3 regions of the Serratia sp. EC4 genome follow, and region 1 is predicted to be linked to each of the others. Evidence: predicted binding sites of a transcription regulator. Region 1 holds the regulator's gene; each other region holds the start of a gene.

Region 1 (9,710 bases):
GACACCTTGCTGAACATCTTCGGCGCGTGCCCCTGCTCGGCCATGCCATGCAGCATGCGGCCGACGCCGAACACGTCGCTGTTGATCGCCGACAGCGAAGCGGTGATCACCACGAAGTTGAGGATGCCCGCCGCCACGGTGATGCCCATATGCTGGAAGGTCAGCACGAACGGGCTGCCGTTGGTGCCCACCTGGTTCCACGGGTAGATCGACATGATGACAAACAGCGTGCCGACGTAGAACACCAGAATGCGCCACGGCACCGAGTTGATGGCTTTGGGAATCGATTTTTTCGGATCTTTGGCTTCGCCGGCGGTGATGCCGATGATTTCAATGCCGCCGTAAGCGAACATCACCAGCTGCAGCGACAGGATCATGCCGATAACGCCGTTGCTGAAGAAGCCGCCGTTCGACCACAGGTTATGAATGCCGGTCGGTTGCCCGCCGTTGCCGATACCCCAGATGATGATGCCGATGCCGGCCGCGATCATGATGATGATGGTGGCGACCTTGAAGAACGAGAACCAGAACTCCAGCTCGCCGAATACCTTGACGCTCATCAGGTTGATGGCGCCGATGATCAGCACCACGCTCAGCACCCAGATCCAGTGCGGCACTTCCGGGAACCAGACCCCCATATAGATGCCGAAGGCGGTCACGTCGGCGATGGCGACGATCAGGATCTCAAAGCAGTAAGTCCAGCCGGTGATGTAACCCGCCATCGGGCCGAGGTAGTCCTGCGCGTAGCGGGAAAATGAGCTGGCCTGCGGGTTGTTGACCGACATCTCCCCCAGTGCGCGCATGATGATAAAGGCCACGATGCCGCCGATCAGGTAAGCCAGCAGCACGCTCGGGCCGGCCATTTTGATGGCGTCCGCCGAGCCGTAGAACAACCCGGTGCCGATGGCCGATCCCAGCGCCATAAAGCGGATATGACGCGTGCTGAGGCCGCGTTTCAGCTTATTGTCGGGGGCAGTGGTGGGTGACTGTTGTTGCATGAAAATGACCCATAGTTTTAAACGAAAAAAAGCCACGGACATGTCCGTGGCCCTGGATTTAGCCGGGGGATTATCAGTGCGCGGTCACTTGGGAACGCGTGCACACCCGATCATAAATCGCGACCAGCGCCAACATCAGCAGCGAAGGCGGCAACCATGCCAACCCCTGCTCCGCCAGCGGCAGGTGAGTGGACCAGGCCGGCAGCAGCTGCTGGAAGCTGGACGCTTTCACCGCGTCAAGAATACCAAACAACAGGCTGACAAGCATCACCGGCGCGATGATGCGCGGCGCGCTGTGCCACCAACGCAGGGTGAAGCTCAGCACCACCAGCACGATGCACGGCGGATAAATCGCGGTCAGCACCGGAATGGAGATCTGGATCAGGTGGCTCAGGCCGAGGTTGGACACCACCATCGAGAACAGGCCCAGGATAAACACCAGCGTCTTGTAAGAGAACGGCAGGTATTGCGCGAAGAACTCGGCGCAGGCGCAGGTCAGGCCCACCGCGGTCACCATGCAGGCGATGAAGATCAGCGCCGCCAGGAAGAAGCTGCCGAGGCCGCCGAAGGTGTTCTGAACGTAAGCGTGCAGGATCACCGCGCCGTTGGTGGCGTCAGGCACCAGCGCGCCGCTGCCGGAGCCCAGCTTGAACAGGCTCAGATAAACCAGCGTCAGGCCCACGCCGGCGATCAAACCGGCCAGAATGGTGTAACGGGTCAACAGACCGGCGTCTTTCACGCCGCGCGAGCGCGCCGCGTTGACGATAACGATGCCGAATACCAGCGCGCCCAGCGTATCCATGGTCAGATAGCCGTTAACGAAGCCGGAGGAGAAAGGCACGCTCTGATAAGCCGCCGTCGCCGGGATAGGCGCGCCGGCAGGCCACAGCAGCGCGGCGATGCCCAGTACGGCCAGCGCGACGATCTTCAGCGGCGCCAGCACGTGGCCGACGGTATCGAGCAGACGGCCCGGATACAGGGAGATGCCGATCACCAGCGCGAAGTACACCAGACTGTAGATGAACAGCGGCATGGCGCCGTCGCCGGTCAGCGGGGCGATGCCCACCTCAAAGGACACGGTGGCGGTGCGCGGCGTGGCGAACAGCGGGCCGACGGCCAGGTAGCAGACGGTCGCCAGCAGCAGGCCGGCGCCGCGGCCGATCGGCGAACTGAGGGCGTCGATGCCGCCGCCGACGCGCGCCAGCGCGATGACGGTGATGACCGGCAGGCCCACGGCGGTGAGCAGGAAGCCCAGCGCAGCGATCCAGACGTGTTCACCGGACTGCAAGCCGACCATCGGCGGGAAGATGATGTTCCCGGCCCCAACGAATAAGGCAAAGGTCATGAAGCCCAGTGCCAGGATATCTTTTGACGTTAAACGATGACTCATACGATGTCGTGTTGCCTGTTCAAATGAAAAAAAATTGTCCGATAGCGTGGTGGCGAAACGCCCCACCCGGTTGCCGGCATGCCCGATCGTCGCAGCGCCTAATAAGCACCCTAAACGCAGTCGATCCGGCGTTTATGTCCCTATTCGAAAGTGGCCGCTCATGAAGATGGGCAAAATTTTAGGAGTTATAAAAATGGAGGTTTAATCCGACAACGAAGGCTAAGGTAAACGTTTATAGCGCTTCAAGGCAAGACGCACGGCGAAAAGCAGAGCTATCGACCATATAAACTTTAGCCACCAGTCGATCATATTGGCTATCAATAAATATACACTACATGATTTGTATCATTTTTGAACAATGAATTCACGAAACGTGAAGCATATATCGCTTTACCGCGCGAAAACGCCAATAAATGCCCGGTTTTCGCGTGGTATAAGCTCCGTTTTGCCGTGAAAAAAGGCGAAAATTACGCCGATTTTTGTCGCTTATTGCGCCGTGGCCGGCGCGAGCGGTGGCAACCCGAGCGCCTGACGAGTCTTCTGCAGGGCGGCCGGCGGCAGCGGCAGATAGCCGTCGTGGTTGACCAGGCTTTGCCCTGGTGTCGACAGCACGCGATCGAGGAACGCGGCGGTCAGCGGCTCCAGCGGTTGATTGGGGGCTTTGTTGATGTAGATATACAGATAGCGCGACAGCGGGTAGCGATCGTTGCGCACGTTGGCGGCGGTAGGCGCGACATAGTCTTCTCCCGACTCCGCCAGCGGCAGCAGCCGCACGCCGCTGGCGCGAAAACCGATGCTGGCGTAGCCGATGCCGTTGAGCGAACCGGCCACCGCCTGCACCACCGAAGCCGAACCAGGCAGCTCATTGACGCGCGGCATGAAATCGCCGCCGCACAGCGCGCGCAGTTTGAAATAGCCGTAGGTGCCGGACGCCGAGTTGCGGCCGAAGCGTTGCAGCGAGCGTGTCGCCCAGTCGCCGCGCAGCCCCAGCTCGCCCCAGCGCGTCAGCGGCTGGCTTTCACCGCAGCGCCGGGTGGCGGAGAAAATGCGATCGAGCTGCTGCAGGTTAAGGCCGCGCAGCGGATTGTCCTGATGCACCAACACCACCAGCGCATCCACCGCTACCGGCACCGCCAGCGGCGCATAACCGTAACGGTGTTCGAACGCCGAAACCTCGGCCGCCTTCATCGGCCGGCTCATCGGGCCCAGCTGCGCGGCGCCCGCCGCCAACGCGGTCGGCGCGGTCGACGAACCGGCGGCCTGGATCTGCAGGTTGACGTTGGGATAATGCTGGCTGAAATCCTGCGCCCACAGCGCCATCAAATTCGCCAGCGTGTCGGAGCCGACGCTGGACAGGTTGCCCGCCAACATGCCGTCAGGCTGCGCCAGCGCGCCGCGTCCGGCCAGCAGCGCCAGGCAAAGCAACAGCCCTCGGGTAATTCGGGTCATACCGGTGTCTCGCGTTAATTTTTCACCGCATTCTCTGATAAAGCGGCGGGAACAATCAACCGATTGGGCAAGGTAAAGATAAAGCGGGTGCCGATCCCCGGTTCGCTGAGGATCTCCAGCCGCGCGTCGTGATGGCTGAGCGCGTGCTTGACGATCGCCAGCCCCAGCCCGCTGCCGCCGGTCTGGCGCGAACGGGCCTTGTCGACGCGATAAAAACGCTCTGTCAGGCGCGGCAGATGCTCGGCGGCGATGCCCGGCCCGTTGTCGCTGACCTGGAATTGCGCGCCGTGCGCCGTCTGCTGCCAGCTGACTTCGATATGGGTGCCCTTCGGCGTGTGGTTGACCGCGTTGTACACCAGGTTAGACACCGCGCTGCGCAACTGATCTTCATTGCCGAACACGTTGAGCTGTTCGTTCACCCGGAAGGTGATCTCGTGATTGCCGCCGCTCAGCGATTGCGCCTCGCGCTGCAACACCCGCAGCATCAGCGGAATATCCACCCGCTCGTTCATGTCGACATTGGGCGCCGCCTCGATGCGCGACAGCGTCAGCAGCTGCTTGACCAGCCCGTCCATCCGGCGGGTCTGCTCTTGCATGGTGCTAAGCGCCTTGCTGCGCAGCGAGCCATCCTGCTCTTCGTCGCCCATCATCTCCAGATAGCCCTGCAGCACCGTCAGCGGCGTGCGCAGTTCATGACTGACGTTGGCGAAGAAGTTGCGCCGCGCGCCCTCCAACTGGCGCATCTGGGTGACGTCGCGCGCCACCATCAGCAGTTGCCCTTCAGAATACGGCATCACGCGGAATTCGACGTAGTGTTCGTTGTTCAGCTGCAGCGTCAGCGGGCGCGAAAACTCCTGCTGTTGCAGATAGTGGCTGAATTCCGGATAACGCAGCAGGTTAAGGATGTGCTGGCCATTGTCTTCCGGCCAGCGAAAGCCGAGCAGATGCTGCGCCAGCCCGTTGCACCAGAAGATATTGCCTTCGACGGTGGTCATCACCACCGCGTCAGGCAGCGATTCGGCCCCGCTGCGAAAGCGCTTGATCAGCAGCGCCAGCTCGCGCCGGCGGCGGCGGTTGCGCTGCTGCATCTGATACAGGCCATAGAACAGCGGCTCCCAGCTCCAGCGGCCGGGCGGCGGCGTCATGCTGCGGTCGATCCACAGCCAATGGGAGAGTTTGAGCTGGTTGTAGAAATTCCATACCAGCGCAGCCAGCGCGGAGGCCAGCAGGAACCAGGGCAGATAACCGAAAATCAGCCCCAGCAGTAAGGCGGGCAGACAGAAAAGAGCCAGCTCCAGAGCCAGCCTCTTCCACGACAGACGTTCTAACACGGCATATTCTCCAGCGCGGCGCGATCAGTAGCGCGTTGAGAACCGGTAGCCGGTGCCCCGAACGGTTTGAACCATTTTATCATGCCCACTGGTTTCTAACGCCTTGCGGAGCCGACGGATATGCACGTCAACGGTACGGTCTTCCACATAAACGTTAGTGCCCCAGACGTGATTAAGCAACTGCTCGCGGCTATAAACCCGCTCCGGGTGGGTCATAAAGAAGTGCAGCAGCTTGAACTCTGTCGGCCCCATGTCCAGCGCCTGATCGTTCGCCATTACGCGATGGGAGGACGGATCCAGACTCAGCCCTTGCATTTCAATCACTTCTTCCACCGCCATCGGCGAAATGCGGCGCATGACCGCTTTGATGCGCGCCACCAGCTCCTTGGGCGAGAACGGCTTGGTGATGTAATCATCCGCCCCCACTTCCAGGCCGCGCACCCGGTCTTCTTCTTCGCCGCGCGCGGTCAGCATCATCACCGGGATATCGCGGGTCAGCGCTTCGCGCTTCATATGTTTGATAAACTGAATGCCGGAACCGCCGGGCAACATCCAGTCAAGCAACACCAAATCAGGGAACGGCTCAGACAGACGCGTCACGGCGCTGTCATAATCCTCGGCTTCCAACGGTTGGTAACCATTCTGTTCCAACACAAAGCACACCATCTCACGGATCGGCGCTTCGTCTTCCACCACCAGTATGCGTCTTGCCATCGTCAATCCTGCCAATGTGTTAGCGACTTTTCGGGCGCCATTATGCGTCAGTTTTGTGACACTTTTATGAAAAAAACCGGCTGTTATAGGCAGTAAGCATAGCGATTATTTCCCGCAGTAAAGAAAAATCATCCGGTTGTCATCATCATTGCGCCGGGACAGCCGCCGCCGCGGCCTTTATAATCATCGCCATTATCTTCACATCCGGGAGTGTCATGCGCCTGATCCACACCTCTGACTGGCACCTTGGCCAGTACTTTTTCACCAAAAGCCGCGCCGCCGAGCACCAGGCTTTTCTGAACTGGCTGATCGAACAGATCGAACAGCAGCAGGTGGATGCGCTGATCGTCGCCGGGGATCTGTTCGATACCGGCTCGCCGCCCAGCTATGCCCGCGAGCTGTACAACCGCTTCGTGGTGGAACTGCAGCGCACCGGCTGCCAGTTGGTGGTGCTGGGCGGCAACCACGATTCGGTCGCAACGCTGAACGAATCGCGTGAACTGCTCTCCTGCCTGAACACCACGGTGATCGCCAGCGCGCAGGGCGCCCCGGAACAGCAGATCGTGGTGCTTAACCAACGCGACGGCCAGCCGGGCGCGGTGCTGTGCGCCATCCCGTTCCTGCGGCCGCGCGACCTGCTCACCAGCCGCGCCGGCGAATCCGGCGCGCAGAAACAGCAGGCGCTGCAGGAAGCCATCGCCGAACATTACCAAGCGCTGTATCAGGCGGCCTGCGAGCGCCGCGACCAGCTGGGCCTACCGCTGCCGATCGTCGCCACCGGCCACCTGACCACCGTCGGCGTCACCACCTCCGACTCGGTGCGCGACATCTATATCGGCACCCTCGACGCCTTCCCGGCGCAGGCCTTCCCGCCCGCCGACTATATCGCGCTCGGCCACATTCACCGCGCGCAGAACGTCGCCAAATCGGAGCATATTCGCTATAGCGGCTCACCGATCCCGCTCAGTTTCGATGAGCTGGGCAAAGCCAAAAGCGTCTTCCTGGTCGATTTCGCCGACGGCGCTTTGCAGCGGGTAGACGCGTTAACGATCCCGCAGTTTCAGCCCATGCAACTGATCAAAGGCGATCTGGCCGAGATCGAACGGCAGCTGCGGCAATTTGCCGACTATGCCGGCGAGCTGCCGGTGTGGCTGGATATCGAAGTGGCGACGCAGGACTACCTCAGCGACATCCAGCGCCGCATCCAGCTGATGGCGGATGAGCTGCCGGTGGAAGTGGTGCTGCTGCGGCGCAGTAAAGAGCAGCGCCGCCAGGCGATCGCGCAGCAGGATAAAGAAACGCTGAACGAGCTGAGCGTCAACGAGGTGTTCGAACGGCGTCTGACACAGGAGGCCGACATGCCCGAAGCGCGCCAACGGCGGATGCACCAACTGTTCCGCCAGGTGGTCGAGGCGGTGCAGCAGAACGCCGAGGAGAACAACCCATGAAGATCCTCAGCCTGCGGTTAAAAAACCTCAACTCGCTGCAGGGCGAATGGAAAATTGACTTCACCGCCGAGCCGTTCGCCAGCAACGGCCTGTTCGCCATTACCGGCCCGACCGGCGCGGGCAAAACCACCCTGCTGGACGCCATCTGCCTGGCGCTGTACCACCAAACGCCGCGCCTCAACGTCACGCCGAGCCAGAATGAACTGATGACCCGCCACACCGCCGAATCGCTGGCGGAGGTCGAATTCGAGGTCAAGGGCGTCGGCTATCGCGCCTTCTGGAGCCAGCGCCGCGCCAAAAACGCGCCGGACGGCAATCTGCAGGCGCCGAAGGTCGAACTGGCGCGCCGCGAGGACGGCAAGATCCTGGCGGACAAGGTGCGCGACAAGCTGGAGCTTACCGCCGCCATCACCGGGCTGGACTTTGGCCGCTTCACCAAATCGATGATGCTGTCTCAGGGGCAGTTCGCCGCGTTCCTCAACGCCGACGCCAACGATCGCGCCGAACTGCTGGAAGAGCTGACCGGCACCGAAATCTACGGGCGGTTGTCCGAACAGGTGTTCGAGTCGCACAAGCAGGCCAAAACCGACCTGGATGCGTTGCATCAACGCGCCAGCGGCATCGAACTGCTGAACGACGAGCAGCGCCAGTCTCTGACCGAACAGCTGACGGCGCTGAGCGCGCAGGAAATCGCCCTCGGCGAGCAAACCCAGCGGCAGCAACAGGCGCTGAGCTGGCTGCAGCAATGGCAACGCCTCCGGCAACAGCAAAGCGAGGGGCAATTGCGGCTGGACACCGCCCAGCGCGAGCAGGCGGAGGCCGCCCCGCAGCTGCAGCGGCTGGCGCGCAGCGAGCCGGCCGAGAAATTGCGGCCGCTGCGCGGCGAACGCGACCGTTGCCGCGCCGAACTGCAGACGATACAACAGCAGGCAGCCCAGCTGACGCAACAACAGGAACAGCACTCGGCGCAGCTGGCGCCGCTGCAGCAGGCGGTGGAAAAAAACCGTCTGGCGCAGCAAGCCCATGCCGAGCATATGCGGCAACAGCAACAGTTGATCGATGACCAGGTGGCCCCGCTCGACCATCAAATAGCCCAACTGCAGTCGACACAGGCCGAGCGGCGACAGGCCGGCGATGCCGCCGCGCAGCAATGCGCCCAGCAGCAGACCGCGCTGGAGCAGCTCACCACTCAGCGCAGCCAGCTGACGACGCAGGCCGCACAGTTTCAGCAGCAGTTGAATGCGCTGACCGAAGCGCTGGCCGCTCAACAGCAACAGCAACAGGCGCTGGAGGCGCAAACGCCGCTGGCCCCGCTGCGCCAGCGCCTGAGCGCCCTGGCGGATCTGCGCCCAACGCGCCAGCAGCTGTTTACTCTATCTTCTTTGTCGCAGCAAATCGTTAAACGGCTGGAACAGCAGCGGCAAGAGCTAAACATCGGTCAACATGAACTGACCCAGTTGGAGCCACAGCTAGAACTCATCCGTCAGCAATTTAAGCAGCAGAAAGCCCACCAGGCCGATGTTGAAAAAACCTATGCGCTGGAACAACGGATCGTGGGTCTGGAGGCCGAGCGCGCCCGTTTGCAACCCGGCGCCCCCTGCCCGCTGTGCGGCTCATGCGAGCACCCGGCGGTAGAACAATACCAAGAGGTAAAACTGTCAGAAACCGCGCAACGTCTGGAGCAAATGAAAGCCCAGACCGAAGCATTGCAAAAACAAGGCGTCGAGCTGCGAGCCCGTTACGACAACCTGCAACAGCAATTGCAGCGTCAGCAGCAAACCATCGCGCAGGATGAACAACAGCTGGCCGGCCAACAGCAACAGTGGCAGCAGCTCAGCGCGCCGTTGGCGTTCGACTTTACGCTGGCGGATGGCGAGCAACTCAGCGCCTGGCTGAACGGCTGCGACGACGAAGAACGGCGCGGGCAACACGCGCTGCAACAGCATGAACAGGCGGCGCAGGCGGTACAGCAGGCGAAGGATGCGCTCATCGCTCTGCAAACGCAGCAGCAGCAGACGCAGCAACAGCTGGCGTTGCTCGAAGAACGCTTTACGCTGCTGCAGAAAGCCCACGCCGACAGCCAGCAACAGCAGCAAGAGCTGCATCAACGCTGGCAAGAAGGCGAGAAGACCCTTGCCGAACGACGCGCGCAGCGGCTGGCGCTGTTCGGCGAACAGCAGGTCGCCGAGGTGCGCGAACAGCTGCGCGCCAAACAAACCGCCTGCGAACAGGCCAGCGTTCAGGCCGCCGAGCAGTGGCAAAAGGCGCAGGAACTGCGCGAACGCCTGGCCGGCCAGCAGGCCGGGCTGCAACATCAACACACTCAGATGCAGGAGCGGCTGCAGCAGGCGCAGCAGCAGTGGCAGCAGGCGCTGGCCGA
Region 2 (9,710 bases), 520 kb from region 1:
CAAACCAATCTGGTGAATAACGCCGCCGGCATCGCCAAGGCCGCCAAGGTGTTCAACGTGCCGACCATTCTGGCCTCGGCCAACGCCAAAAGCTTCGCCGGGCCGGTATTCCAGCAGGTGACGCAGGCACGCCCGGACCTGCAGGTGTACGATCGCACCGCCATCAACGTCTGGCAGGATCGGCGCGTGGTGGATCTGATCAAACAATCCGGCCGCAAGAAAATCATCATCGGCGGGCTGTGGACCGCCAGCTGCGTGATGCTGCCGGCGCTGTCCGCTCTGGGCGAGGGGTATGAGGTCTACATATTGTCGGACGTCACCGGCGACATTACGCCAGATAGTCAAAACAACGCCATGCAGCGCCTGGTACAAGCAGGCGCCACCCCTATCAACTGGGTGGCGTTGATGCTGGAATGGCAGCAGGACTGGGGCCACAAGGCCACGGCGGGGGGCGTATTGCAGATCGCCCGCGACCACGGCGCCGCCTGGGGGATGGGCGCCAGTTACGCCGGGGCGATGAAGGTGGGCAGCGAAGCGAAATAGCGGACGAAAGCCCGCCGCAGGCGGGCTTTTTTCAGGTGCGGTGATAGCAACGGCTATCCTGCGGCGCCTGGTCGCGGCTCTCCAGCCCGTAGTCCCGCACCACCTCCGCCACCCGCAGCCGGTACTGCGCCAGCACCTCGCCACGGCCGCCCGCCTGCGCCGCCCGGTGCTGTTCGAGATTGCGCCACTGCTGCACCGCCGCCTCGTCGCGCCAGAAGGAGAGCGACAACAGGCGCTCGGGATCGGCCAGGCTTTGAAAGCGCTCGATGGAAATGAATCCGTCGATCTGCGCCAGCAGCGGCTTCAGCGCCGCCGCCAACTCCAGGTAGGTCTCCCGCTGCCCGTCGGCGGCCTGCAGTTCAAAAATCACGGCGATCATCCTCGTCTCCTCTCAACGGTAAAATTCCGGCACACGCGCATTGAACGAACGGCGCCACTGCACCGATTTCAACGCCCGCTCATCAATATCCAGCGAACGCAGACACACAGCACCAGAGTGCGATAACCACAGGTTAGCGATGGACGAGCAGTCATACTTCGTCTAACCTCGAAGTATGCATAACATCGAGATAGAAGATCGTTTAGCGGCGCTGAGCGCCGCCATCGCTGACCGCACCCGAGCGCGCATGCTGTGCCTGTTGATGGACGGGCGCGCCTACACCGCCACCGAGCTCAGCGCGGCGGTCGAGGTCGCCCCGTCTACCGCCAGCGCACACCTGGCGAAACTGCTGGAGCAGCGGCTGATTGCCTGCGTCAAACAGGGGCGCTACCGCTATTTCCGGCTGGCCGGGCAACCGGTGGCCGCAGCGCTGGAAGGCCTGATGGCGCTGGCGGGCGTGCCGCGCCCATCGGTGAAGAGCAGCACGCCTACCTCGCTGCAGTATGCCCGCACCTGCTACGACCATATGGCGGGCGAGGTGGCGGTGAAGCTGCACGATCGGCTGCATGCGCTGAACTGGCTGACCGGCGAAGAAGACTACCGGTTAAGCGACGCCGGTCAGGCCGCGCTGAGGCGGCTGGGCGTCGATTGCTCGCCCGCCCCCACCCGCCGCCGCTTCGCCTGCGGGTGCCTGGACTGGAGCGAACGCCGATCTCACCTCGGCGGCGCGCTGGGCGCCGCGCTGTTGGCCGTCTTTATCCAACGCGGCTGGATCCTTCGCCGGCTCGACAGCCGTGAGCTGCAGCTGACCCCCGCCGGTAAAAAAGCGCTGGCCGCACATTTTGACCTCACGGTGTAACCCGGCGACAGGGTAGTTTTACTGCAATACTCTAGGGGTACGCTTAAGCGACCCCGCCAACCCGAGGAGTTTCCATGCTCGATTCCACCCAATTCCCGATCGTCAAACGCTGGCCGGCTCAACATCCGGAACGGCTGCAGCTCTACTCTCTGCCGACGCCGAACGGCGTCAAAGTGTCCATCATGCTGGAAGAGATCGGCCTGCCTTATGAAGCGCACCTGATCGACATCGGCAACAACGAGACCTGGACGCCGGAATTCCTGGCGCTGAACCCGAACGGCAAGATCCCGGCGATCATCGATCCCGACGGCCCCGGCGGCTGGCCGCTGCCGCTGTTCGAATCCGGCGCCATTCTGCTCTACCTGGCGGAAAAGAGCGGCCGTTTCCTGCCGCAGGATCCGGCGCAGCGTTACGAAACCATTCAGTGGGTGTTCTTCCAGATGGCCGCCGTCGGCCCGATGTTCGGCCAGCTCGGTTTCTTCCATAAATTCGCCGGGCGCGAATATGAAGACAAGCGGCCGCTGGAGCGCTACAAAAACGAATCGAAACGCCTGCTCGGCGTGCTGGAAACGCGCCTGGAGGGCCGCGACTGGATCATGGGCGCGGAGTACACCATCGCCGATATCTCGCTGCTGGGCTGGGTGCGCAACCTGATCGGCTTCTATGAGGCGCGCGAACTGGTGGAGTTCGACAGTTTCCCGCGTGTCGCACAGTGGTTGGAGCGCGGTCTGGCGCGGCCGGCGGTGCAGCGCGGGCTGGCTATTCCGGCGCGCACGGCCTGAGACGCCAAACGGGGTGGCCGCCGGGCCATCCCGCCTTTCGCTGTCATAAAATTGTCATCCCTCTGCTCTACTCTCCTTACGTAACAATTTGATGTTATTTATATTGTTGTATTACGACAAGGAGCTTACCCCATGCAACCTGCTGTATCCCTGCTCGCCGGCGCCGTGCTGTCCGCCCTGCTCTGTTCCTCCGCTATCGCGGCGGAAACCTCGCCCAATGCTGATGGCCTGACCGAGCGCGCCGCACGCGGCAACCTCGCCGAACAGGGCGGAGCCCGTCGTCTGGCCGGCGATCAGACCGCCGCGTTGAAGGCGTCGCTGTCGGACAAAACGGCGAAAAACGTGATACTGCTGATCGGCGACGGCATGGGGGATTCCGAGATCACCGCCGCGCGCAACTACGCTGAAGGCGCAGGCGGTTACTTCAAGGGCATCGACGCCCTGCCGCTGACCGGGCAATACACCCACTACTCGCTGGACAAGAAAACCCGCAAGCCGGATTACGTGACCGACTCCGCCGCCTCCGCCACCGCCTGGACCACCGGGGTGAAAACCTATAACGGCGCGCTCGGCGTGGACGTGAACGGTAAAGATCAGCCGACGCTGCTGGAGATCGCCAAGGCGGCCGGCAAGGCCACCGGCAACGTCTCCACCGCCGAGTTGCAAGACGCTACGCCGGCGGCGCTGGTGTCGCACGTCACCTCGCGCAAATGCTACGGCCCGGAGGAAACCAGCGAGAAATGCGCCGCTAACGCACTGGAAAACGGCGGCCGCGGCTCCATTACCGAGCAGCTGCTGAAAACCCGTGCCGACGTCACGCTGGGCGGCGGTGCGAAGTCCTTTAACCAGCTGGCGAAAAGCGGCGAATGGCAAGGAAAATCGCTGAAAGATCAGGCGGCGGCGCAGGGTTACCAGTGGGTGAGCAACGCGGATGAGCTGCAGGCCGTTACGTTGGCCAACCAGCAAAAACCGCTGCTGGGCCTGTTCGCCGACGGCAACATGCCGGTGCGCTGGTTGGGGCCGAAAGCCAGCTATCACGGCAACCTCGACAAGCCGGCGGTAACCTGCGAAAACAACCCGGCGCGCACCGCGGCCACGCCAACGCTGGCGGCGATGACCGAAAAAGCGATCGCGCTGTTGAAAGATAACCCGAATGGCTTCTTCCTGCAGGTCGAGGGCGCGTCGATCGATAAGCAGGATCACGCCGCCAACCCGTGCGGGCAGATTGGTGAAACCGTCGATCTGGACGAAGCAGTGCAAAAAGCGCTGGCCTTCGCCCGCGCCGACGGCAACACGCTGGTGATCGTCACCGCCGACCATGCGCACTCCAGCCAGATCGTCGCCGCCGGCGCCAAAGCGCCGGGCCTGACCCAGCTGCTGACCACCAAAGACGGCGCGCCGATGACCCTCAGCTACGGCAACTCGGAAGAAGAATCGCAGGGGCACACCGGCACCCAATTGCGCGTCGCGGCCTACGGCCCGCACGCCGCCAACGTGGTGGGATTGACCGATCAGACCGATCTGTTCTTCACCATGCGCGATGCGATGGGCATCCAGTAACCGCCTGCCGCACGATGGCCGCCCGCAACGGCGGCCATTTATTATTGGTTACCGATAGGTATTTGCAATTTAACCGCAATTATTGTGTGATAACGAAATAACGTTTAATTGCGCGACAATTAACCCCCTAAAATAACGCGGTTATACGGCCTCTCCCCCCTCTTTGTTTATTACTGCGACAGCAACCGGCCTATTTTTGCTTATATTCATTTTTTTTAGTTACAAAAGTAGTTTTTAACATTCTCGCAAACAATAATACCCCGCCAGTAACGTGAACCGATCAATTTGCACCCGGACGGCCTGCAATAGTTCACTTTTCGTTAAATACCCTATTAACAAAAAGGCATTATCGCTGCCTATCGGCTCACGCCGGGCGGTCGGCTTCATTATTTTCCAGGGTAACTCCCGCTAAATTCTTTCACCTGCAATGAGTAGAATTTACACACAAGAGATTTAATTCAATGAGAAAATTACTCGTCCTGATTTTCAGTCTCAGCCTGTTTGGCGTTACGCAGCAGGCGGCGGCTGAAGAGAAGAATAAAACCGTCGACGTGGTGTTGATCGGCGGCGGCATCATGAGCGCCACCTTGGGTACCTATCTGCATGAGCTGGAGCCGACCTGGACCATCGACATGTATGAGCGCATGAACGGCGTGGCGGAAGAGAGCTCCAACGGCTGGAACAACGCCGGTACCGGCCACTCCGCCTTCAGCGAAATGAACTACACGCCGGAAAAAGCCGATGGCACCATCGACATCAGCAAGGCGGTGAAGGTCAACGAGTCTTTCGAAATCTCCCGTCAGTTCTGGTCTTATCAGGTGAAAAACAATGTCCTGAAAGATCCGAAATCCTTTATTAACAGCGTGCCGCACATGAGCTTCGTGTGGGGCGACGACAACGTCAACTTCCTGCGTAAACGCTACGCGGCGCTGCAGCACAGCACCCTGTTCCGCGGCATGGAATACTCCGAAGATCCTGCGCAAATCAAACAGTGGGCGCCACTGGTGATGAACGGCCGCGATCCGGCGCAGAAAATCGCCGCGACCCGCATGCCGCTGGGTACCGACGTTAACTTCGGCGTGATCACCCACCAGCTGGTTGACGCGCTGAGCGCCAGCGACAAGTTCAAGCTGAACCTGAGCCACGAAGTGCGCGACATCAAGCGCAACGCCGATCAGACCTGGAGCGTGACCGTTGCCGATCTGAACCGCGACGGCAAAGAAACCACCGTTAACGCCAAGTTCGTGTTCATCGGCGCAGGCGGCGCGTCCCTGACCCTGCTGCAGAAATCCGGCATCCCTGAAGCCGACGGCTACGGCGGCTTCCCGGTCGGCGGCCAGTTCCTGGTCACCACCAACCCGGCGATCGCCAACCAGCACCTGGCCAAAGTGTATGGCCTGGCCAGCGTAGGTTCGCCGCCGATGTCCGTGCCGCACCTGGATACCCGCATGCTGGACGGCAAGCGCGTGCTGCTGTTCGGGCCGTTCGCCACCTTCTCCAGCAAGTTCCTGAAGAACGGTTCGCTGTTCGATCTGATGCACTCGCTGAGCACCTCGAACCTGATGCCGATGACCCACGTCGGTCTGGATAACTTCGATCTGGTGAAATACCTGGTCGGCCAGCTGATGATGAACGACGACGATCGCTTCGCCGCGCTGAAAGAGTACTTCCCAGACGCCAAGCAGGCAGACTGGAAGCTGTGGACCGCAGGCCAGCGCGTGCAGATCATCAAGAAAGACGCGGATAAAGGCGGCGTGCTGCAGTTCGGCACCGAAGTCGTCAGCTCTGAAGACGGCAGCATCGCCGCTCTGCTGGGCGCTTCGCCGGGCGCTTCCACCGCTGCGCCAATCATGCTGCACCTGATGGAAACCGTGTTCAAAGACAAAGTGGCGACGCCGGAATGGCAGAGCAAGCTGAAAGAGATCATCCCGTCCTACGGCCACAAGCTGAACGGCGATATCGAGATGACCAACAAGATCCGCGGTTACACCAGCAGCGTACTGGGTCTGAACTACATTGAAGTGAAACCAGAAACTAACTGATTTTCCGTCACTTCCTACTGAAAAGGCCGCTTTATGCGGCCTTTCTTTTATCCCCCTGCCATTCAAAGAGCATTTTTGGCCACCTTTTTACCCCCGGTTTACCCTTGCGTAACGGCGCACTCACGCCTATTATCAAAGAATATACTTGGATAATTAAGCTAAGTCACTGTGACCTGAATGTCGTTTTTGCGGGAGAACTAAAACCATGGATCGCGTCAATATCATTCACGATTTACTAGACTGGATTGAAACTCATCTGGATCAGCCGCTGCTGCTGGATAACGTCGCCGCCAAGTCGGGCTACTCCAAATGGCACCTGCAGCGCATGTTCCGCAGCACCACCGGCCACGCGCTCGGCAGTTATATCCGCGAGCGGCGCCTGTCGCAGGCGGCGCAGGCGCTGCGCTCCACCCCACGCCCGATCCTGGATATCGCCCTGCAATACCATTTCGACTCTCAGCCTTCGTTCTCGCGCGCCTTCAAGAAACAGTTCGGCAAAACCCCAGCAGTGTATCGCCGCACCACCCGCTGGGACGTCGCAGAATGGCCGGCGCAGCCGATAGAAATGCAGGCCGAACCGCGCCATGATGCCCCTACGCTGCCCCGTTGGTACGCCGGCAAACCGCCGGAAGGCGTTTGCACCAGCTGGATGGGGCTGCGTTAATCAGCGCGGTATAAGGCACAAAAAAGGGTTCAGTTCGCGAGAACTGAACCCTTTCTTTATTGACCAGGCACCGAATTATTTGAAGGTGACGTCAATATTCGCCGATGCGCTGAACGGCCCCACTTTCGGGTTGGTGCTCAACCATTTCAGGCTGGCCATAAAGTTCTTTTCAACGATGGTGCCGTTGACCAGGCCCAGATCGACCGGGCTGTTCATCATGATCGGCGTATTTGGCGTCGCCGCCTGCGAGATCAAAATACCGAAGCCGCTGTCGCTGGTCGGCAGGATCACGCTGTTATCCTGCAGCGGATAAGTGCTGCTGAAGCTGGCCTGCAGCGTCTCCCCCTGGCAGTCCTGTCCGGTCGTCGGATCGGACATATTGGCGGCCACCGAGAACGGCACCTGTTTCTCGATTTTGCCCACCACCGCATTCTGACGCGGGATAGTGCCGAAGTTCACCGTCGAACCGTTGTTGGCCACCACGGTGATTTTCGGGTTGCAGGAAATAAACTGAATGTTGCCCAGCCCGGAAATGTAGGCGTTAAAGTTGCTGTTCGGCGTGCCGTTCAAGCCGCCGACGCCATCAACCTGGAATACCGAGTACGAGTTGTTGTCGTTGATCTTGCCGCCGGCCGGCGGCGCCTTGCCGGTTGCTTTAATATAGATGGCGTAAGACACGGTTACCGTCAGCGATCTGGCCGGAGACAAACAACGGCTGCCCGAACGGCGGCATTCCGTGCCGGGACCGACGTCCTGACGTGCGCCTTTAGTCGGTTTGACATCGATCCCCTGATAAGTGACACCCACTTCGATCGAATTATGGATCTGACTCATCCGGGACTGCGGATCCCAGTACAGGTAAGCATTTTCCCCTTTCGGGTTGTTCCAGTCATCCGTACATTGGAAGGTCGAGGTAAAGGTCTGCGAACGCCACAGCAACGCGCCCGGCGCGGTATTGGCGGTCGACACCTTGATGGCTTTATCCAGCACGATATCCTGGCGAATGCTGCCGTTCTGCTTACACGACAGCGCATAGCTGCTCTGCGAAAACGCGCCCAGCGTGACCAGCAGCCCAGCCGCCAACCCGAGATTCTTGTGCTTTAACAAAGAAGACATATCCTTTCCTTTTACGGTTTTCCGCAGGTCAGCGAAAGTTCCTGATAACCCATCAGCTGTTCGGTCGCCGCTTTCAATTCCGGCACCACCAGTGAGCAGCTTTCGCCCGCGTCGTTGCCCCATTTCACCAGCAGGCGATCCCCTGCGGAAGCCCCTGAAATATAAATATCGCCGTTGGTACCGACAGTACCGTTGTTCTTGCCGTCCGCACTGAAGACGTTGGCGCCAATCGGCGGTACGCTGCCGTCGGCCATCTTGCTGTGTACCAACAGGCTTTGGCCCGTGTGCGTTTCAAACTTCACGCGGGTGATTGCGCCGTAAGTCGGCACCACGTCTCTCGCCGCCATCGGGATATCCAGGCCGTTGCCGATATCTTCGGTGCGCAGCGCCACGCGGTTATGGCGGTATGGCGACGCAGAGGTCATCACCGCGTAACCGAAGCGGTCGATGGCGACACCCGGTTGGTTTTCGATACGAACGCCCTTGGCGTCTTTGGCTTCCACCAGCACAAACGTATTCTGCAGCGGCTGGGTCAACGTCACGCCGCCGGAGTGTGCGACGATGCCGCCCGCCACGCCCAACGAAGACTGCTGATAATCTTTGCTGTAGCTATAACCGGCATTGATGGTCCCCATGCTGCCCTGATAACCGACGTTGGCCGAGCTGGTTTGGCCCGAATAACGATCATGACCGCTTTGCACCGCATAGTTCAAGCGGTTGTCATCCAGCGCGGTGCCGCTCAGGCCGGCGCTGTAGGTATTGCCGCTCTGCTTGCTGTGGCCGGCGTTGAAGCTGGCGGTCATGTCCGACGAATCCTTGCTGAAGAAGCTGAACGGAATCGATACGGTCAGGTTGACGCTGCGGTCTTTATAGCCGTAGTTGCTGCGGCTGTCCTGATAGAAGACGCCATAGCTGATATTTTTATAGCTGCTGTTGAAACCGGTTTGTACGGTGCGGTCTTCGCCGGATCCGCCCCAGTAAGACTGGTTGCTGAGGTTGGCGTACAGCGTCGAATTACCGGCGATGCGCTGGTTGACAGACAGCTCAACGCGCTGGCGTTTGTTGTTGAAACGGCTGGTGTAATAGCTGCGACGGCGAGATTCCGCCCAGTCCGGCACGCCCAGGTTGCGATCGTTTTGATCGTAGTAATCGTTACGGTAATAACCGTTCTCATAGCGTTCGCGCTCGGCAACCGCATCGGAGAAATCATAATAGCCGGAGGTCGAGTAACGGTAACCGGCAATGCGGAATTCCGTCCCCCAATCGTTGAGCGACTTGGAATACAGGAAACGGAAACTCTCCCCCTGCTTGTCATCGCCGTTCACCAGGTTGGTGTCGGAATAGGACATATCAAAAGAGACAGCCCCCCAGTTCCCCAGGTTTTTACCGAGGCCCACGACCGCTGAACGGTAGTTTTCCGCCACCAGCACGCCACCGTAAGGCGTGATGTCATACGCCATACCGTGCGACAAGGTGCCTTGGACAAACTTGGGCTGATAGCGGCTGGTGCCGTCGTGGTATTTACCGGCGGTCAGCTGATAGTTCCAAATCCCTTCGCGCAGCATGTTCGGCACCGAGGAGAACGGCACGACGAAAGAGGTTCTCGAACCGTTGGCTTCGATAACCGTCACGTCCAGGTTACCGCTCAGGGTGCTTGGGAAAATGTCCGTCAGCGCAAACGGCCCTGGCGGCACGTTGGTGCTGTAAATGGTATAGCCGTTCTGACGCACTTCAACGCGCGCGTTGGTCGTCGCCACACCGCGCA
Region 3 (9,710 bases), on a different contig from region 1:
CGTCGGCCGTCAAAAAACCGGGGTCGATAACGCTATCGCCGACATCAGCGCCAACGTGCCCGGCGCGCAAGTGCACGGCGTGGTCGCCGATCTCGGCACGGAACAAGGGGCAGAAACCCTGTTCGCCGCGGAGCCTAAAGCTGACGTGCTGATCAACAACCTGGGCATTTTCAACGATAAAGACTTCTTTACCGTGCCCGACAGCGAGTGGATGCACTTCTATAACGTCAACGTCCTCTCGGGCGTGCGTCTGGCGCGCCACTACGCGCAGAACATGACCGAACAGGGCTGGGGACGCATTATTTTCGTGTCGTCCGAATCCGGCGTCGCCATCCCGGCGGACATGATCAACTACGGCGTGACCAAAAGCGCCAACCTGGCGGTGTCTCACGGCCTGGCGAAACGCCTCGCCGGCACCGGCGTGACGGTCAACGCCATCCTGCCAGGGCCAACCTTTACCGAAGGCCTGCAGGAGATGCTGGCGGATGCGGCGGCCAAATCCGGGCGCAGCGCGCGCGATCAGGCCGACGAGTTCGTTAAAACCGAACGCCCAAGCTCCATTATTCAGCGCGCGGCGGACGTCGATGAAGTGGCCAACCTGGCCGTTTACCTTGCGTCCCCGCTGTCTTCGGCCACTACCGGCGCGGCGCTGCGCGTCGACGGCGGCGTCGTCGACACCCTGGCAATGTAATTCCGTACCCTAAACCGATATCAAGAGAGAACGAAAATGGCTAATACATCCGTATCTATGAACATCCCGGCATCCGCCGACACCGTATGGCAACTGATCGGCGGCTTCGACGCCCTGCCTGACTGGCTGCCGTTCATCCCGAAAAGCGTCATTTCGGAAGGCGGCCGCGTGCGTACCTTAACCACCGCCGACGGCGGCACCGTCATCGAGCGGCTGGAAGCGTTCGACAACCGTCAACGCAGCTACAGCTACTCCATCATGCAGGCGCCGTTCCCGGTGGTGAATTACCTGTCCACCCTGTCAGTGCACGCCACCGACGACGCCAACGTGGCGCGCGTGGAATGGTCGGGCAGCTTCACGCCGGTCAACATCAGCGACGACGAGGCCGTCGCCCTGTTCAGCGGCATCTACCAGGGCGGCCTGGATGCGCTGAGCGGCAACTTCCCGCGCTAACGCCGGTATGCTCAAGCGCTCGCGGCCGATGGTGAAAGCCATTGGCCGTTTTTTTGTCTTTAGCTCTGGAGCAGGATAAATCCGCCAGCGCCGCTTATGCTGTAAAGGAGACTTCCGTTTGAGGAGATGGCCGTGCGCCCTTTCAGCCTGAAGACTATCGACCATGTGGTGCTGCGCGTGCGCGATATGCAGAAAAGCCTGCATTTTTATACCCAGATCGTCGGCTGTGATATCGCCAAACAGCGGCCGGATTTGGGGCTGATGCACCTGCGCGCCGGAGCGGCCATGATCGATCTGGTGGATATTAACGGCGTGTTGGGGAAAAAAGGCGGCGCGGCGCCCGATCATCACCGGCAAAATGTCGATCACGTCTGCCTGCGCATCGATCCTTTCAACGAGGACGAGCTGCTGGCCTATCTGCGAGCGCAGGGGATCGGCGTGGATCCCGCCGAATCGCGCTATGGCGCTGAAGGCGACGGCCCGTCTATTTATTTCAGCGATCCGGACGGCAATCGCGTGGAATTGAAGGGGCCGGCGGGATGAGACTAATGGGCCATAGATAATAGAGCCTTATCGGCTCCATCTGTTTGAACGCTACGGGTAGGTATTGGCACCAACAATAAGCGGCTAGCCTATATTGGCGATGAGAGGCGCGGCCCCGTATGAGAAAACCGATCGCCTCGGTGATTTTTGTCCTGGTATTCGCTGTCTTGCCGAACATCATTCCCTCTCGGCTACTGCTGACACCGGACATGGCGTTAGAAATGGTTCACAAGTCTAATGAATGGGGTCTCGGCGATCCGCAAGCGCTTTCGACAACCGACCTGCTAATGCTTTATGGCGCTCGCTGGGTTGTATCTGCGTTTTATGCCAATAACATCGGCCTGACCCGTCACCGCTGAACGCTAACGCCCCTGCGCCGCCAGCGCCTGGGCGCAGGCCCAGGCCGAACTCCAGGCCCACTGGAAGTTGTAGCCGCCCAGCCACCCGGTCACGTCCACCACTTCGCCGATGAAATAGAGCCCTGGCGCCTTGTGGGCTTCCATCGTCTTGGAAGAAAGTTCGTTGGTGTCAACGCCGCCGAGCGTCACTTCCGCCGTGCGGTAGCCTTCGGTGCCGTTCGGCTGCACGCGCCAGTTCTGCAACAGATCCACCAACGCCGCCTGTTGCGGCGCATTCAGCTGCTTCAGCGTCGCCTCCGGCAATTGTCCCAGGGTCTGCAAACACTCCACCAATCGCTTCGGCAAATGCAGCGCCAGGGTGTTTTTCAGGCTTTGGTTCGGGTGCTCTTGGCGTTGGTTATCCAGGAAGCCCGCCAAATCCAGCTCAGGAAGTAAGTTAACGCTCACATACTCACCCGGTTGCCAGTAGCTGGACAGCTGCAATACCGCCGGGCCGGAGAGACCGCGATGGGTGAACAGGATGCTTTCACGGAAGCTGACGCCGTTCTCGGCGGTGATCACCGCCGGCACCGACACGCCGGACAGCGTCTGCACATGCTCCAGCAGCGGCTTATGCAGGGTAAAAGGCACCAGCCCGGCGCGCGTCGGCAACACCCTGAGGCCGAACTGCTCCGCCAGTTTGTAACCGAACGGCGACGCGCCCAACCCCGGCATGGATAATCCGCCGCTGGCCACCACAAGTGAGCGAGCACTTACTTTTTCACCATTGAGCGCCAGCTGGTAGCCGCTCTCGGTTTTCTCCACGCCCAACACTTCGCTGCGCAGGCGCATCGTCACCTGGCCCAGCTCGCACTCTTTGACCAGCAGATCCACCACCTGCTGCGCCGAATCGTCGCAGAACAGCTGCCCCAGCGTTTTTTCATGGTAGGCGATGCCGTAGCGGTTGATCAGATCGATGAAGTCCCACTGGGTGTAGCGCGCCAGCGCCGACTTGCAGAAGTGCGGGTTGTTCGACAGATAGGCCGCCGGTTCGGCGTACATGTTGGTAAAGTTGCAGCGCCCGCCGCCGGACATCAGGATCTTGCGGCCTGGTTTTTTGCCGTTGTCGAGCAGCAACACGCGGCAACCGAGTTGCCCCGCCTGCGCGGCGCAAAACATGCCGGCGGCGCCCGCCCCAATCACTACGACATCAAACTGTTCCACCTGAGCCTCACTTATCAAAACCACAATCGCGACAAAAGAGCGCCATATTACGCCGTTTCGCCGCCGGTCACCGCCAAATTCACGGCGGCAGATTGTAAAGCCCCGGCGCCGCCAACGCCACAGTAAGAAAATATTACAGAGGTCAGAGGAGAATAACGCGTTGATATTCAATATTTTTGTTATAGGCGCGTCATCGTTTCGTCATGTCCAAATCAAAAAAACGTCATATTTTCCTTTTCCCCGGCCCCGGTTGTCACTGATAATGCGCGGCGTTCATGTCCACAAACTGGCGTAACGCTTATGCTGCATTTGTTCGCTGGCCTGGATTTCCATACCGGCCTGATGTTAATTCTCGCATTGTTGTTCGTGTTGTTTTATGAAGCCATCAACGGTTTTCATGATACGGCCAATGCGGTCGCTACAGTTATTTATACCCGCGCCATGCGCTCGCAACTTGCGGTCGTGATGGCAGGTTTGTTCAACTTTCTTGGCGTAATGCTCGGCGGTTTGAGTGTTGCTTACGCCATCGTCCACTTGCTGCCTACCGATCTGTTGTTGAACGTCAGTTCAGCACACGGATTAGCCATGGTCTTCTCCATGCTGTTGGCGGCAATCATCTGGAACCTCGGCACCTGGTATTTCGGTCTGCCGGCGTCCAGTTCCCATACGCTGATAGGCGCAATCATCGGTGTCGGTTTAACCAACGCCCTGATGACCCACACTTCGGTGGTGGATGCGCTTAACGTCCCGAAAATGATTGGCATTTTCCTTTCTCTGCTGTTCTCGCCGCTGGTCGGCATGATGGTGGCGGGAGTGATGGTGTTCGCCTTGCGCCGCTATTGGAGTGGCACCAAGAAACGCCAGCGTATCCACATGACTCCTGCGGAACGTGAAAAGGTCGACGGCAAACGCAAGCCGCCGTTCTGGACCCGTATCGCGCTGATCCTGTCGGCGATTGGCGTCAGCTTCTCGCACGGCGCCAACGACGGCCAGAAAGGCATCGGCCTTATCATGCTGGTGCTGATCGGCGTTGCGCCGGCCGGCTTCGTGGTCAATATGAATGCAACCGGTTATGACATCACCCGTACGCGTGACGCCGTGACCCACCTGCAGCAATATTACCAGCAGCACGGCGACGCGCTGTCGCATGCGGTGTCGCTGACGCCGCTGGTGCCAAGCCCGGATGACGAAGCTGCGTCTGGCAAGCCTGCCGAGTTCCACTGCGACAGTTCGCGCGCCATGCCGGCCATCGAACTGGCTCAGGGCATGCTGACCAACCTGCAAAGCTACGATCAGCTGACGGTTGACCAGCGCAGCCACCTGCGCCGCCTGCTGATGTGCGTGACCGACACGGCGGATAAAGTCGCCAAGCTGCCGGAAACCTCATCCGCCGACCAGCGCTTCCTGAAGAACCTGCGTCAGGATCTGCTGCAGACCGTCGAGTACGCGCCGATGTGGATCATCGTCGCCGTCGCGCTGGCGCTGTCGCTCGGTACCATGGTGGGCTGGAAACGCGTGGCCACCACCATCGGCGAGAAGATCGGCAAGAAAGGCATGACCTACGCCCAGGGCGTATCGGCCCAGATGACCGCGGCGCTGTCGATCGGCGTGGCGAGTTATACCGGCATGCCGGTCTCCACCACCCACGTCCTCTCTTCGGCGGTTGCCGGGACGATGATTGTGGACGGCGGCGGCGTGCAGAGCAAAACCGTGAAGAATATCCTGTTGGCCTGGGTACTGACCCTGCCAATCTCGATTCTGCTTTCCGGTGCGCTGTATTGGGTTGCGTTGAAGCTGATCTAAGCGATAAGCACCACGAGAAAGGCGGCCGCAGGGCCGCCTTTTTTTTGCCTGCATCAAGGGAAACAGGAAGGCATTAATACCAGATCATCAGCGCTATCAGGCTGATGACCACCAGGCCGCACAGGGCCGAGGTCAGCATAAACTGCCCGCGCACCCGCTCACAGCGGCGAATAAACTCCGGATCGTGGTGTTCGACATAGCGCTGCGCGAAGATATAGCGCACCAGCCTCAGTTGCTTGCTGGGTTGCCCGTGGGCGGTGAAGAAGCCGCCGCCGTCGACGTATTGGTACAGCAACGGGTCACAGCCGCGCAATACCACCAGCAACGCGCGCAGAGAAGAGTAATACCGCACCATGTTTACCACACACACCACACATAAGGCCCAAAACAGCGCGACGGTACTGATCATGATTACCCCCTCAAGGCGTTGTTATCCGCGGCCATCCGCCGGGTCCAACCGCCCTACCTCATTACCCGATACTCTGCTGGAGCTTACCGCTCTCATCCCCTTTTTTTGCCTGCACGAGCCACGCCCATAACCCACCGCCTCCAAAGACGTTGCCGCGCCGCACAGAGAGATTTGCACGGCATGGTTCTACTCAGAGGAGAAATGGTGAAGCCCATATCCATCATTGTAGGTTAATGGAACGCAAACTGGCCTGAGCAGTGGATAAAATTTACCGTCCTGTACCGAAAAGTCACCTGCCGGGGCGTTATAAGCGATAACCATCCGTTTCGATTATGTCGCTTTTCTGGATAGTCTATCCCGCGCCGCGCCGCTGATCTTTCCCCCCACGCTGGCTAGACTCAGGTTTCCGTTACGTTCATCCAAGGAAACTGTTATGGCAAACCATTCAATCAAGGGAAAAACCGTCCTCATCGCCGGCGGCGCCAAGAATCTCGGCGGGCTGATCGCGCGCGATTTGGCTGAACAAGGCGCCAAAGCGGTGGTGATCCACTACAACAGCGCCGCTTCCAAAGCCGAGGCGGAAAAAACCGTCGCCGCCATTCAGGCCGCCGGGGCGCAAGGTGTCGCGCTGCAGGCCGATCTCACCACCGCGGGCGCGGTCGAGAAGCTGTTCGCCGACGCGGTCGCCGCCGTCGGCAAGCCGGATATCGCCATCAATACCGTCGGCAAAGTGTTGAAAAAGCCGATGATCGACATCAGCGAAGCCGAGTACGACGAAATGACCGCGGTCAACGCCAAAACCGCGTTCTTCTTCCTGAAAGAGGCGGGCAAGCACCTTAACGACAACGGTAAAATCTGCACGCTGGTCACCTCGCTGCTCGGCGCCTTCACGCCGTTCTACGCCGCTTACGCCGGCACCAAAGCGCCGGTGGAGCACTTCACCCGCGCCGCCGCCAAGGAGTTCGGCGAACGTGGCATCTCCGTGACGGCAGTCGGCCCCGGCCCGATGGATACCCCGTTCTTCTACCCGGCTGAAGGCGCGGACGCCGTGGCCTACCACAAGACGGCGGCGGCGCTGTCGCCGTTCAGCAAAACCGGCCTGACCGATATCGAAGACGTGGTGCCGTTCATCCGCCATCTGGTCAGCGACGGCTGGTGGATAACCGGCCAAACCATCCTGATCAACGGCGGCTACACCACCAAGTAAGTTCGACGGGGGCGGAGAGGCCCCCGCACCTGCTCGCGCGCAACCGCGCCATGCGGCTACACTCTACTGTCAGAAACGGCGCCAAGGAACAGCAGGTCAGCGAGATGGACAGATTCAATCAATACCGCGTATTCGTACAGGTGGCGGAAATGGGCAGCTTTATCCGGGCGGCCCATGCGCTGGAGGTGCCGCGCGCCTCGGTGTCCGCCGCCGTGCAGCAATTGGAAACGCAACTGGGCGTACGGCTGCTGCACCGCACCACGCGGCAAGTGCGGCTGACCGCCGACGGCGAACAGTTGCTCGAGCGGCTGCGCCCGCTGCTGGCCGAAGTGGAAGACATCGATCAGTCATTTCAGGCCAGCCAGCGGCAGGCCTCCGGGCGGCTCAGCGTCGACGTGCCGAGCCGCATCGCCCGCCGGCTGATCGCTCCGGCGCTGCCCGGCTTGCTGCGGCGCCATCCTCACCTGCAGCTGGCGCTCGGCTCCGCCGATCGCGCCATCGATCTGGTGCAGGAAGGGGTCGACTGCGCGGTGCGCGTCGGCGATCTGCACGACAGCAGCCTGGTGATGCGCCCGCTCGGCCATATCGCGCTGATCAACTGCGCCAGCCCCGCCTACCTGAGCGAATTCGGTCATCCGCTCCACCCCGACGATCTCGTCGAGGGGCACTGGAGCATCGGCTACGCCTCGCCCAGAACCGGCCGCGAATCCCCCTGGGAATACCTGACCGGCGACGGCCATACGCAACGGCTCGAACTGCCCAGCCGGGTGGTGGTCAACAACGCCGAAAGCTATATCGCCTGCTGCCGCGCGGGGCTGGGGCTGATGCAAATCCCGCGCTACGACGTACAACACCTGCTCGACGCCGGTGAACTGGTGGAAGTTCTGCCCGGTTACCGCGCCGCCTCCATGCCGATCGCCCTGATCTACCCCCATCGCCGCCAGCGCTCAAGGCGTCTGGCGGTGTTTCATGAGTGGTTTGAAAGCCTGCTGCAGCCGCATCTGGAGCGCTGATTGCACATTTAGCGCTATACTTTGTTTAATAACGCTTATAATTCAAGCGGTCAGACCGTTAAAACCCGCATAACCCATAGGCTTTTACGCCGCGCGGGTGTACAACGAAAGGTATCGTGCGCAGAGATTTCCGATGCGGCGCAGTGTGATCGCCCCAACATATCATTGCGTTATCCAAATGATACTATGGAACCAACAGCGCCAGGCGGGTACACGGAACGCCTGCTAACCCTTTTTAATCGGCATGTTTATGGAAGGAGTATTCTTATGGCTTACAAACACATATTGATCGCGGTGGACCTATCCCCGGAAAGCAAGATCCTGGTAGAAAAAGCCGTCTCTATGGCGCGGCCGTATAACGCCAAAGTTTCTCTGATCCACGTCGATGTCAACTATTCCGACCTCTATACCGGCCTGATCGACGTCAATCTCGGCGACATGCAAAAACGCATCTCTGAAGAAACCCATCAGGCGCTGACCGAGCTGTCGCAAAACGCCGGCTACCCGATCACCGAGACCCTGAGCGGCAGCGGCGATCTGGCGCAGGTGCTGGTGGACGCCATCAAGAAATACGATATGGACCTGGTGCTGTGCGGCCACCATCAGGACTTCTGGAGCAAGCTGATGTCTTCCGCGCGCCAGCTGATCAATACCGTGCACATCGATATGCTGATCGTGCCGCTGCGCGATGAAGAAGACGAATAAAGTAAGCGCCTGCTAACTTAACTGACCAACGCCCGCGCCCTGCGGGCGTTTTTCATGCCGCCACGCCGATTAATCGCTTGATAATCAACCGCCCTCCGATGATATAGTCGCTAAAGACACAACATCCTCCCCCGAGCATCGCCTACACCCAAATCTATAAGAAATAGCGGGGGAAATTTAATGCGAAAAGGAGTTATCCATGGAATATGCCATATCGGTAGAGTCTTTCCTGTCCTCGTTACAACGCCATAACCCCCACCAGCCTGAATATCTGCAGGCGGTGCGCGAAGTGTTCACCTCGCTGTGGCCGTTTATCGAACGCAATCCGCGCTATCGCGAACAGGCGCTGCTGGAGCGCCTGGTGGAGCCCGAGCGCATCATTCAGTTCCGCGTCAGTTGGGTGGACGATCGCGGCCAGGTGCAGGTCAACCGCGCCTTCCGCGTGCAGTTCAACTCGGCCATCGGCCCCTACAAGGGCGGCATGCGCTTCCACCCGTCGGTGAACCTGTCGATCCTGAAATTCCTCGGCTTTGAGCAGACCTTCAAGAATGCGCTGACCACCCTGCCGATGGGCGGCGGCAAAGGCGGCTCCGATTTCGATCCCAAAGGCAAAAGCCAGGGGGAGATCATGCGCTTCTGCCAGGCGCTGATGACCGAGCTGTATCGCCATCTGGGCCCGGACACCGACGTGCCGGCCGGGGACATCGGCGTCGGCGGCCGCGAAGTCGGCTTTATGGCCGGCATGATGAAAAAACTGTCCAACAACACCGCCTGCGTGTTTACCGGCAAGGGTCTCTCCTTCGGCGGCAGCCTGATCCGCCCCGAGGCGACCGGCTATGGCCTGGTGTACTTCACCGACGCCATGCTGCAGCGCCACGGCCTGGGCTTTGAGGGCATGCGGGTGGCGGTATCCGGCTCCGGCAACGTGGCGCAGTACACCATCGAGAAAGCGCTGGAGCTGGACGCGCGCGTGATCACCGTGTCGGATTCCGGCGGCACCCTGGTGGACGAAGACGGCTTCACCACCGAGAAGCTGGCGCACCTGGCGGAGATCAAGAACCAGCGTTACGGCCGGGTGGCGGACTACGCCCGCGAACGCGGCCTGACCTATCTGGCGGGCCAGCAGCCGTGGAGCGTGCCGGTGGATATCGCCCTGCCGTGCGCCACCCAGAACGAGCTGGATCTCGAGGCGGCGCAGACGCTGATCCGCAATGGGGTGAAAGCGGTGGCGGAAGGCGCCAACATGCCGACCACCATCCAGGCCACCGACGCCTTCCTTGACGCCGGGGTGTTGTTCGCGCCCGGTAAGGCGGCCAACGCCGGC

Evidence for each region. Region 1 encodes PhoB, which activates phosphate uptake and scavenging genes when phosphate is short. Its sites were predicted from a motif close to CTGTCATAAAACTGNCNNAT; they were not measured.
Region 2: the regulator PhoB is predicted to act here: its motif matches at 2,604-2,623, upstream of phoA (alkaline phosphatase).
Region 3: the regulator PhoB is predicted to act here: its motif matches at 3,525-3,544, upstream of pitA (inorganic phosphate transporter PitA).

Annotation. Positions count from the first base shown of each region.
Region 1 covers NZ_JBNIDE010000002.1:100,374-110,083, reverse strand. Annotated here, with positions in the region: gene proY (proline-specific permease ProY) at 1-998, opposite strand, end outside; gene brnQ (branched-chain amino acid transport system II carrier protein) at 1,072-2,388, opposite strand; gene ACP39K_RS07145 (PstS family phosphate ABC transporter substrate-binding protein) at 2,875-3,837, opposite strand; gene phoR (phosphate regulon sensor histidine kinase PhoR) at 3,852-5,168, opposite strand; gene phoB (phosphate response regulator transcription factor PhoB) at 5,193-5,882, opposite strand; gene sbcD (exonuclease subunit SbcD) at 6,098-7,330, shown strand; gene sbcC (exonuclease subunit SbcC) at 7,327-9,710, shown strand, end outside.
Region 2 covers NZ_JBNIDE010000002.1:617,514-627,223, reverse strand. Annotated here, with positions in the region: gene ACP39K_RS09740 (isochorismatase family protein) at 1-543, shown strand, start outside; gene ACP39K_RS09735 (antibiotic biosynthesis monooxygenase family protein) at 575-922, opposite strand; gene ACP39K_RS09730 (ArsR/SmtB family transcription factor) at 1,098-1,781, shown strand; gene ACP39K_RS09725 (glutathione S-transferase N-terminal domain-containing protein) at 1,856-2,563, shown strand; gene phoA (alkaline phosphatase) at 2,696-4,123, shown strand; gene mqo (malate dehydrogenase (quinone)) at 4,585-6,165, shown strand; gene ACP39K_RS09710 (helix-turn-helix domain-containing protein) at 6,371-6,829, shown strand; gene ACP39K_RS09705 (fimbrial protein) at 6,905-7,945, opposite strand; gene ACP39K_RS09700 (fimbria/pilus outer membrane usher protein) at 7,957-9,710, opposite strand, start outside.
Region 3 covers NZ_JBNIDE010000007.1:59,435-69,144, reverse strand. Annotated here, with positions in the region: gene ACP39K_RS18440 (SDR family NAD(P)-dependent oxidoreductase) at 1-691, shown strand, start outside; gene ACP39K_RS18435 (SRPBCC family protein) at 728-1,144, shown strand; gene ACP39K_RS18430 (VOC family protein) at 1,271-1,687, shown strand; gene ACP39K_RS18425 (hypothetical protein) at 1,807-2,046, shown strand; gene ACP39K_RS18420 (BaiN/RdsA family NAD(P)/FAD-dependent oxidoreductase) at 2,050-3,249, opposite strand; gene pitA (inorganic phosphate transporter PitA) at 3,550-5,052, shown strand; gene uspB (universal stress protein UspB) at 5,126-5,461, opposite strand; gene ACP39K_RS18405 (SDR family oxidoreductase) at 5,895-6,668, shown strand; gene ACP39K_RS18400 (LysR family transcriptional regulator) at 6,773-7,681, shown strand; gene uspA (universal stress protein UspA) at 7,949-8,386, shown strand; gene gdhA (NADP-specific glutamate dehydrogenase) at 8,586-9,710, shown strand, end outside.